3 regions of the Lysinibacillus sp. FSL L8-0312 genome follow, and region 1 is predicted to be linked to each of the others. Evidence: a T-box and tRNA genes for the amino acid it is inferred to sense, from the RefSeq annotation. Region 1 holds a T-box; the other regions hold tRNA genes.

Region 1 (2,186 bases):
GATGGGTGTACCAATCGCATAGGCGATAGCAAATCCAGAAATCAAGGAACCAGCTGTGGCAATTGGTATACTTAAATCTGTAGAGACCTCCGTTAATAATCCTACAATAACAAATTCACTTGTTCCCATGACAAACGTTAATAAGGTTAATGTGAAGGCTAAAATTTTATGTTTATTGCTAAATGCATTTTCTTTATTCATAATCAAAAAACATCACTCCTTTATATCAATATATCGAGAAATTTCGATGTATTGTGCAAATGTATACGAAACCTAATAACTATAGCGTATCTATTTATCGTGAATAATCGATATGCCATTTTAAACAGAAACCCAATTTTAATCATTTTGGGTATCTGATACAAGAAACGAGGCAATTTGATGAATCGTTTCTTCTTTTAATTTATAATATGTCCATTGACCATGACGAAAAGATTCGAGAAGTCCAGCCTTTTGCATCATATTTAAGTAGTGAGAAACGGTTGATTGAGAAGTTTGAGCTTTCTCCTGAATATCACCAACACATACGCCTCCTTCGATACTCACTTTTGGGAAATGTTTCTCAGGTTCCTTCAGCCACTGTAAGATGTTTAGCCTAGTCTCGTTTGATAACGCTTTGAAAATTTCAATTGGTTCCATATCGCAATAATATATCGAATTATCTCGATATGTCAATTGCTAAGTACCAACATTATATTTAAAAAATGGTTGACGCCAATAAGGAAGTCCTGTAATATATGTCAAAATCATAGAAAAATTCGATGAAGAAGAGAGTAATTGATGGACAACTGGCAAGCGAGTTAGGGTTGGTGTGAGCCTAATGCAGAACCCATGAATGAAGCGCACTTTGGAGAAGATTCTCGAACAAGTAGTAGAGAATAGCGGGGCGTCACCTCGTTAACAATGGAAAGTGGTCATATTAAATGGCAACTAGAGTGGTACCACGGGATTATAATGCTCTCGTCTCTAATTTTAGAGACGGGGGCTTTTTTATTTGGACAGGAGGAGGATCAAGATGAATAAACAAATCGCTGAAAGTATGGCAGAAGTAGTAAATCATCAATTAACAGCAGATGATATTGCGTCATTATTAGAAAAACCAAAAAGCTCGGAGCTAGGGGACGTGGCATTTCCTTGTTTTACCTTAGCAAAAGAATGGAAAAAGTCACCACAAACTATTGCAGCGGATATAGCAAGTCAATTAAACAATGACAATATCCAGCGTGTGCAAGCTGTTGGAGGCTATGTCAATATTTTTCTAGATCAACAAAAAGTGACGCAACAAGTGCTAAGCAACATCATGCAAGCAAAACAATCATATGGAACTAATCAAACGGGGATGGGAGCTGTCGTCTTAGATTTTTCATCTCCTAATATTGCGAAGCCATTCTCGATGGGGCATTTACGTTCAACAGTCATTGGGAATGCTTTAGCCAATATGGCAGAAAAAAATGGTTATCAAGCAATTCGCATCAATCATTTAGGGGACTGGGGTACACAGTTCGGTAAGCTTATTGTGGCTTATCAATATTGGGGTGATAAGCAAGCCATTACAGCGTCCCCAATTGAGGAGCTATTAAAGATTTATGTGCAGTTTCATGAAGAGGCAGAGCAAGACCCAGCACTGATTGAACAGGCACGTGCCGCCTTTAAAGCATTGGAGGATGGCGATGCAGAGGCACTGGCATTATGGCAATGGTTCCGAGATGTATCATTAGTAGAATTTCAATCAATATACGAGTTGCTAGGAATTCACTTTGATGCTTTTACAGGAGAAGCCTTTTACAATGACAAAATGATGCCTGTTGTGACAGAACTACAAGAAAAAGGGCTCCTAGTGGAATCAGATGGGGCGTATGTTGTGGAGATGGAGGAAATGCCCCCATGCTTAATGACGAAAACAGATGGAGCCACGCTTTATGCGACACGCGATTTAGCTGCTGCCCTGTATCGCCAACAGCATTACCAGCCAGAAAAGATTTTCTACGTTGTTGGCAATGAGCAATCCCTCCATTTTAAACAACTTTTTCAAGTCATCGAAAAAATGGGCTATGCTTGGGCCAAAAATCTACAGCACGTCCCATTTGGGATGATGCTCAAGGATGGCAAAAAAATGTCGACCCGTAAAGGCAAAGTGGTGTTATTAGCAGATGTGCTAGCAGAGGCCATTGCGACGGCGAAGCGTA
Region 2 (2,186 bases), 2.0 Mb from region 1:
CCGTCAATTCCTTTGAGTTTCAGTCTTGCGACCGTACTCCCCAGGCGGAGTGCTTAATGCGTTAGCTGCAGCACTAAGGGGCGGAAACCCCCTAACACTTAGCACTCATCGTTTACGGCGTGGACTACCAGGGTATCTAATCCTGTTTGCTCCCCACGCTTTCGCGCCTCAGTGTCAGTTACAGACCAGATAGTCGCCTTCGCCACTGGTGTTCCTCCAAATCTCTACGCATTTCACCGCTACACTTGGAATTCCACTATCCTCTTCTGCACTCAAGTCTCCCAGTTTCCAATGACCCTCCACGGTTGAGCCGTGGGCTTTCACATCAGACTTAAGAAACCACCTGCGCGCGCTTTACGCCCAATAATTCCGGACAACGCTTGCCACCTACGTATTACCGCGGCTGCTGGCACGTAGTTAGCCGTGGCTTTCTAATAAGGTACCGTCAAGGTACAGCCAGTTACTACTGTACTTGTTCTTCCCTTACAACAGAGTTTTACGAACCGAAATCCTTCTTCACTCACGCGGCGTTGCTCCATCAGGCTTTCGCCCATTGTGGAAGATTCCCTACTGCTGCCTCCCGTAGGAGTCTGGGCCGTGTCTCAGTCCCAGTGTGGCCGATCACCCTCTCAGGTCGGCTACGCATCGTCGCCTTGGTGAGCCGTTACCTCACCAACTAGCTAATGCGCCGCGGGCCCATCCTATAGCGACAGCCGAAACCGTCTTTTAGTGTTTCACCATGAGGTGAAACAGATTATTCGGTATTAGCCCCGGTTTCCCGGAGTTATCCCAAACTATAAGGTAGGTTGCCCACGTGTTACTCACCCGTCCGCCGCTAACGTCGAAGGAGCAAGCTCCTTCTCTGTTCGCTCGACTTGCATGTATTAGGCACGCCGCCAGCGTTCGTCCTGAGCCAGGATCAAACTCTCCATAAAAGAAATTTGAATAGCTCAAATTGTTTTGCTGGCATCAATTTTGATGTCCAAAATTTTGTTTCGTTCACTAACCAAAGCTAGTTACTGAAAACTTTATTGATTACGTTTTGCTTGTTCAGTTTTCAAGGTTCATATCATTGTCTCTTCGGACAACTTCTTTAGTCTATCAGACAACCGGAAAGTTGTCAACACTTTTTTGGAGCGGGTGATGAGAATCGAACTCACGACATCAGCTTGGAAGGCTGAGGTTTTACCATTAAACTACACCCGCATAATATGATTTATAAATTGGCGCGCCCGGCAGGAGTCGAACCCACAACCTTCTGATCCGTAGTCAGACGCTCTATCCAATTGAGCTACGGGCGCATATAAGAATATAAAATTAATTGACTTGGTGCGGCCGAGAGGACTTGAACCTCCACGGGGTTGCCCCCACTAGGCCCTCAACCTAGCGCGTCTGCCGTTCCGCCACGACCGCATTCAATCAGTAACTTTCTCATTATACTACAAGGATCTGAGAAGTCAATGTTTTTTCCTAAAAAGATGAGCCATGAAGGACTCGAACCTTCGACCCTCTGATTAAAAGTCAGATGCTCTACCAACTGAGCTAATGGCTCAAATTAAGAAATGAATGGCTGGGGTACTAGGATTCGAACCTAGGCATGACGGAATCAAAATCCGTTGCCTTACCGCTTGGCTATACCCCAAAAAGTGGCGGTCCCGACCGGGATCGAACCGGCGATCTCCTGCGTGACAGGCAGGCATGTTAACCGCTACACCACGGGACCAATAAATAGTATTAATTAAATTATGAAGAAATGACCCCTACGGGATTCGAACCCGTGTTACCGCCGTGAAAGGGCGGTGTCTTAACCACTTGACCAAGGGGCCATGGCTCCGAAGGCAGGACTCGAACCTGCGACAACCTGATTAACAGTCAGGTGCTACTACCAACTGAGCTACTTCGGAATACTATGTTTTGCTGTCGTCGTTATCTTGTCGACTTTTACTATTATAGGGACAACTCAACAAAACGTCAACTATTTTTTTATAATTTTTTATTCCACTAGTATTAGCCTACCCAAACACTTACTACAGCAATACTTCTCAACATTCATTTTTATTTTCCGTACATATAGTTGTTGGCAATTGACACAAGTATAAGTATGACGATGATGTCTTTTAGTTGTAGCTTTAGGGGGTTGTAAAACTGAGCAAAATCGAGGTGCATTTACTTTTCTTAATAGCTCT
Region 3 (2,186 bases), 2.6 Mb from region 1:
CAGTGGTCAACGGGATGTCAAGACCTGGTAAGGTTCTTCGCGTTGCTTCGAATTAAACCACATGCTCCACCGCTTGTGCGGGCCCCCGTCAATTCCTTTGAGTTTCAGTCTTGCGACCGTACTCCCCAGGCGGAGTGCTTAATGCGTTAGCTGCAGCACTAAGGGGCGGAAACCCCCTAACACTTAGCACTCATCGTTTACGGCGTGGACTACCAGGGTATCTAATCCTGTTTGCTCCCCACGCTTTCGCGCCTCAGTGTCAGTTACAGACCAGATAGTCGCCTTCGCCACTGGTGTTCCTCCAAATCTCTACGCATTTCACCGCTACACTTGGAATTCCACTATCCTCTTCTGCACTCAAGTCTCCCAGTTTCCAATGACCCTCCACGGTTGAGCCGTGGGCTTTCACATCAGACTTAAGAAACCACCTGCGCGCGCTTTACGCCCAATAATTCCGGACAACGCTTGCCACCTACGTATTACCGCGGCTGCTGGCACGTAGTTAGCCGTGGCTTTCTAATAAGGTACCGTCAAGGTACAGCCAGTTACTACTGTACTTGTTCTTCCCTTACAACAGAGTTTTACGAACCGAAATCCTTCTTCACTCACGCGGCGTTGCTCCATCAGGCTTTCGCCCATTGTGGAAGATTCCCTACTGCTGCCTCCCGTAGGAGTCTGGGCCGTGTCTCAGTCCCAGTGTGGCCGATCACCCTCTCAGGTCGGCTACGCATCGTCGCCTTGGTGAGCCGTTACCTCACCAACTAGCTAATGCGCCGCGGGCCCATCCTATAGCGACAGCCGAAACCGTCTTTTAGTGTTTCACCATGAGGTGAAACAGATTATTCGGTATTAGCCCCGGTTTCCCGGAGTTATCCCAAACTATAAGGTAGGTTGCCCACGTGTTACTCACCCGTCCGCCGCTAACGTCGAAGGAGCAAGCTCCTTCTCTGTTCGCTCGACTTGCATGTATTAGGCACGCCGCCAGCGTTCGTCCTGAGCCAGGATCAAACTCTCCATAAAAGAAATTTGAATAGCTCAAATTGTTTTGCTGGCATCATTTTGATGTCCAAAATTTTGTTTTGTTCACTAACCAAGGTTAGTTACTAAAAACTTTATTGATTACGTTTTGCTTGTTCAGTTTTCAAGGTTCATTTAATAAATCGAATTGGTGGAGCCTAGCGGGATCGAACCGCTGACCTCCTGCGTGCAAGGCAGGCGCTCTCCCAGCTGAGCTAAGGCCCCATATATTTTTAGGAAATGGTCGGGAAGACAGGATTCGAACCTGCGACCCCTTGGTCCCAAACCAAGTGCTCTACCAAGCTGAGCTACTTCCCGTTCTTTTTTGGCGCGCCCGACAGGAGTCGAACCCATAACCTTCTGATCCGTAGTCAGACGCTCTATCCAATTGAGCTACGGGCGCATTAAAAATGGTGCCGAGGACCGGAATCGAACCGGTACGGTAGTCACCTACCGCAGGATTTTAAGTCCTGTGCGTCTGCCAGTTCCGCCACCCCGGCACATTTGGAGCGGAAGACGAGGTTCGAACTCGCGACCCCCACCTTGGCAAGGTGGTGTTCTACCACTGAACTACTTCCGCATGTGCATAAGTTTTTTTATCTGGCAATGAAATAATGGTGCGGGTGAAGGGAGTCGAACCCCCACGCCTTGCGGCGCTAGATCCTAAGTCTAGTGCGTCTGCCAATTCCGCCACACCCGCTTATTATTATTTAAAAATGGTGAGCCATGAAGGACTCGAACCTTCGACCCTCTGATTAAAAGTCAGATGCTCTACCAACTGAGCTAATGGCTCTAAAAAAATGGTGCCGGCTATAGGAATCGAACCCACGACCTACTGATTACAAGTCAGTTGCTCTACCTGCTGAGCTAAACCGGCATATGGTGGAGGATGACGGGCTCGAACCGCCGACCCTCTGCTTGTAAGGCAGATGCTCTCCCAGCTGAGCTAATCCTCCTGGGTATTATGCCTAGCGACGTCCTACTCTCACAGGGGGAAGCCCCCAACTACCATCGGCGCTAAAGAGCTTAACTTCCGTGTTCGGTATGGGAACGGGTGTGACCTCTTTGCCATCATCACTAGACTTTTAAAAGACAAGATTTATTATAACTTATTTCGTTATAAATGCAAGCTTTTTTTAAACTTTCTTGTTCTTTCAAAACTGGATAAA

Evidence for each region. A T-box is a leader RNA that pairs with one kind of tRNA and senses whether it is charged. The one in region 1 lies ahead of argS (arginine--tRNA ligase), so its partner is inferred to be a tRNA-Arg.
Region 2: it has a tRNA-Arg gene. The T-box ahead of argS (arginine--tRNA ligase) is inferred to sense a tRNA for this amino acid. The anticodon was not compared.
Region 3: it has a tRNA-Arg gene. The T-box ahead of argS (arginine--tRNA ligase) is inferred to sense a tRNA for this amino acid. The anticodon was not compared.

What each region holds. Positions count from the first base shown of each region.
Region 1 covers NZ_JBBOOV010000001.1:759,174-761,359, forward strand. The annotation lists gene MHI22_RS03995 (MFS transporter) at 1-201, opposite strand, end outside; gene MHI22_RS04000 (ArsR/SmtB family transcription factor) at 340-639, opposite strand; T-box leader at 753-971, shown strand; gene argS (arginine--tRNA ligase) at 1,010-2,186, shown strand, end outside.
Region 2 covers NZ_JBBOOV010000001.1:2,713,702-2,715,887, forward strand. The annotation lists rRNA gene MHI22_RS13645 (16S ribosomal RNA) at 1-935, opposite strand, end outside; tRNA gene MHI22_RS13650 (tRNA-Gly) at 1,133-1,206, opposite strand; tRNA gene MHI22_RS13655 (tRNA-Arg) at 1,225-1,301, opposite strand; tRNA gene MHI22_RS13660 (tRNA-Leu) at 1,328-1,413, opposite strand; tRNA gene MHI22_RS13665 (tRNA-Lys) at 1,480-1,552, opposite strand; tRNA gene MHI22_RS13670 (tRNA-Gln) at 1,568-1,642, opposite strand; tRNA gene MHI22_RS13675 (tRNA-Asp) at 1,648-1,723, opposite strand; tRNA gene MHI22_RS13680 (tRNA-Glu) at 1,755-1,826, opposite strand; tRNA gene MHI22_RS13685 (tRNA-Asn) at 1,828-1,904, opposite strand; gene MHI22_RS13690 (SprT family protein) at 1,994-2,186, opposite strand, start outside.
Region 3 covers NZ_JBBOOV010000001.1:3,315,260-3,317,445, reverse strand. The annotation lists rRNA gene MHI22_RS16805 (16S ribosomal RNA) at 1-1,020, opposite strand, end outside; tRNA gene MHI22_RS16800 (tRNA-Ala) at 1,167-1,242, opposite strand; tRNA gene MHI22_RS16795 (tRNA-Pro) at 1,259-1,335, opposite strand; tRNA gene MHI22_RS16790 (tRNA-Arg) at 1,344-1,420, opposite strand; tRNA gene MHI22_RS16785 (tRNA-Leu) at 1,429-1,517, opposite strand; tRNA gene MHI22_RS16780 (tRNA-Gly) at 1,523-1,597, opposite strand; tRNA gene MHI22_RS16775 (tRNA-Leu) at 1,633-1,717, opposite strand; tRNA gene MHI22_RS16770 (tRNA-Lys) at 1,735-1,810, opposite strand; tRNA gene MHI22_RS16765 (tRNA-Thr) at 1,819-1,894, opposite strand; tRNA gene MHI22_RS16760 (tRNA-Val) at 1,898-1,973, opposite strand; rRNA gene rrf (5S ribosomal RNA) at 1,984-2,099, opposite strand.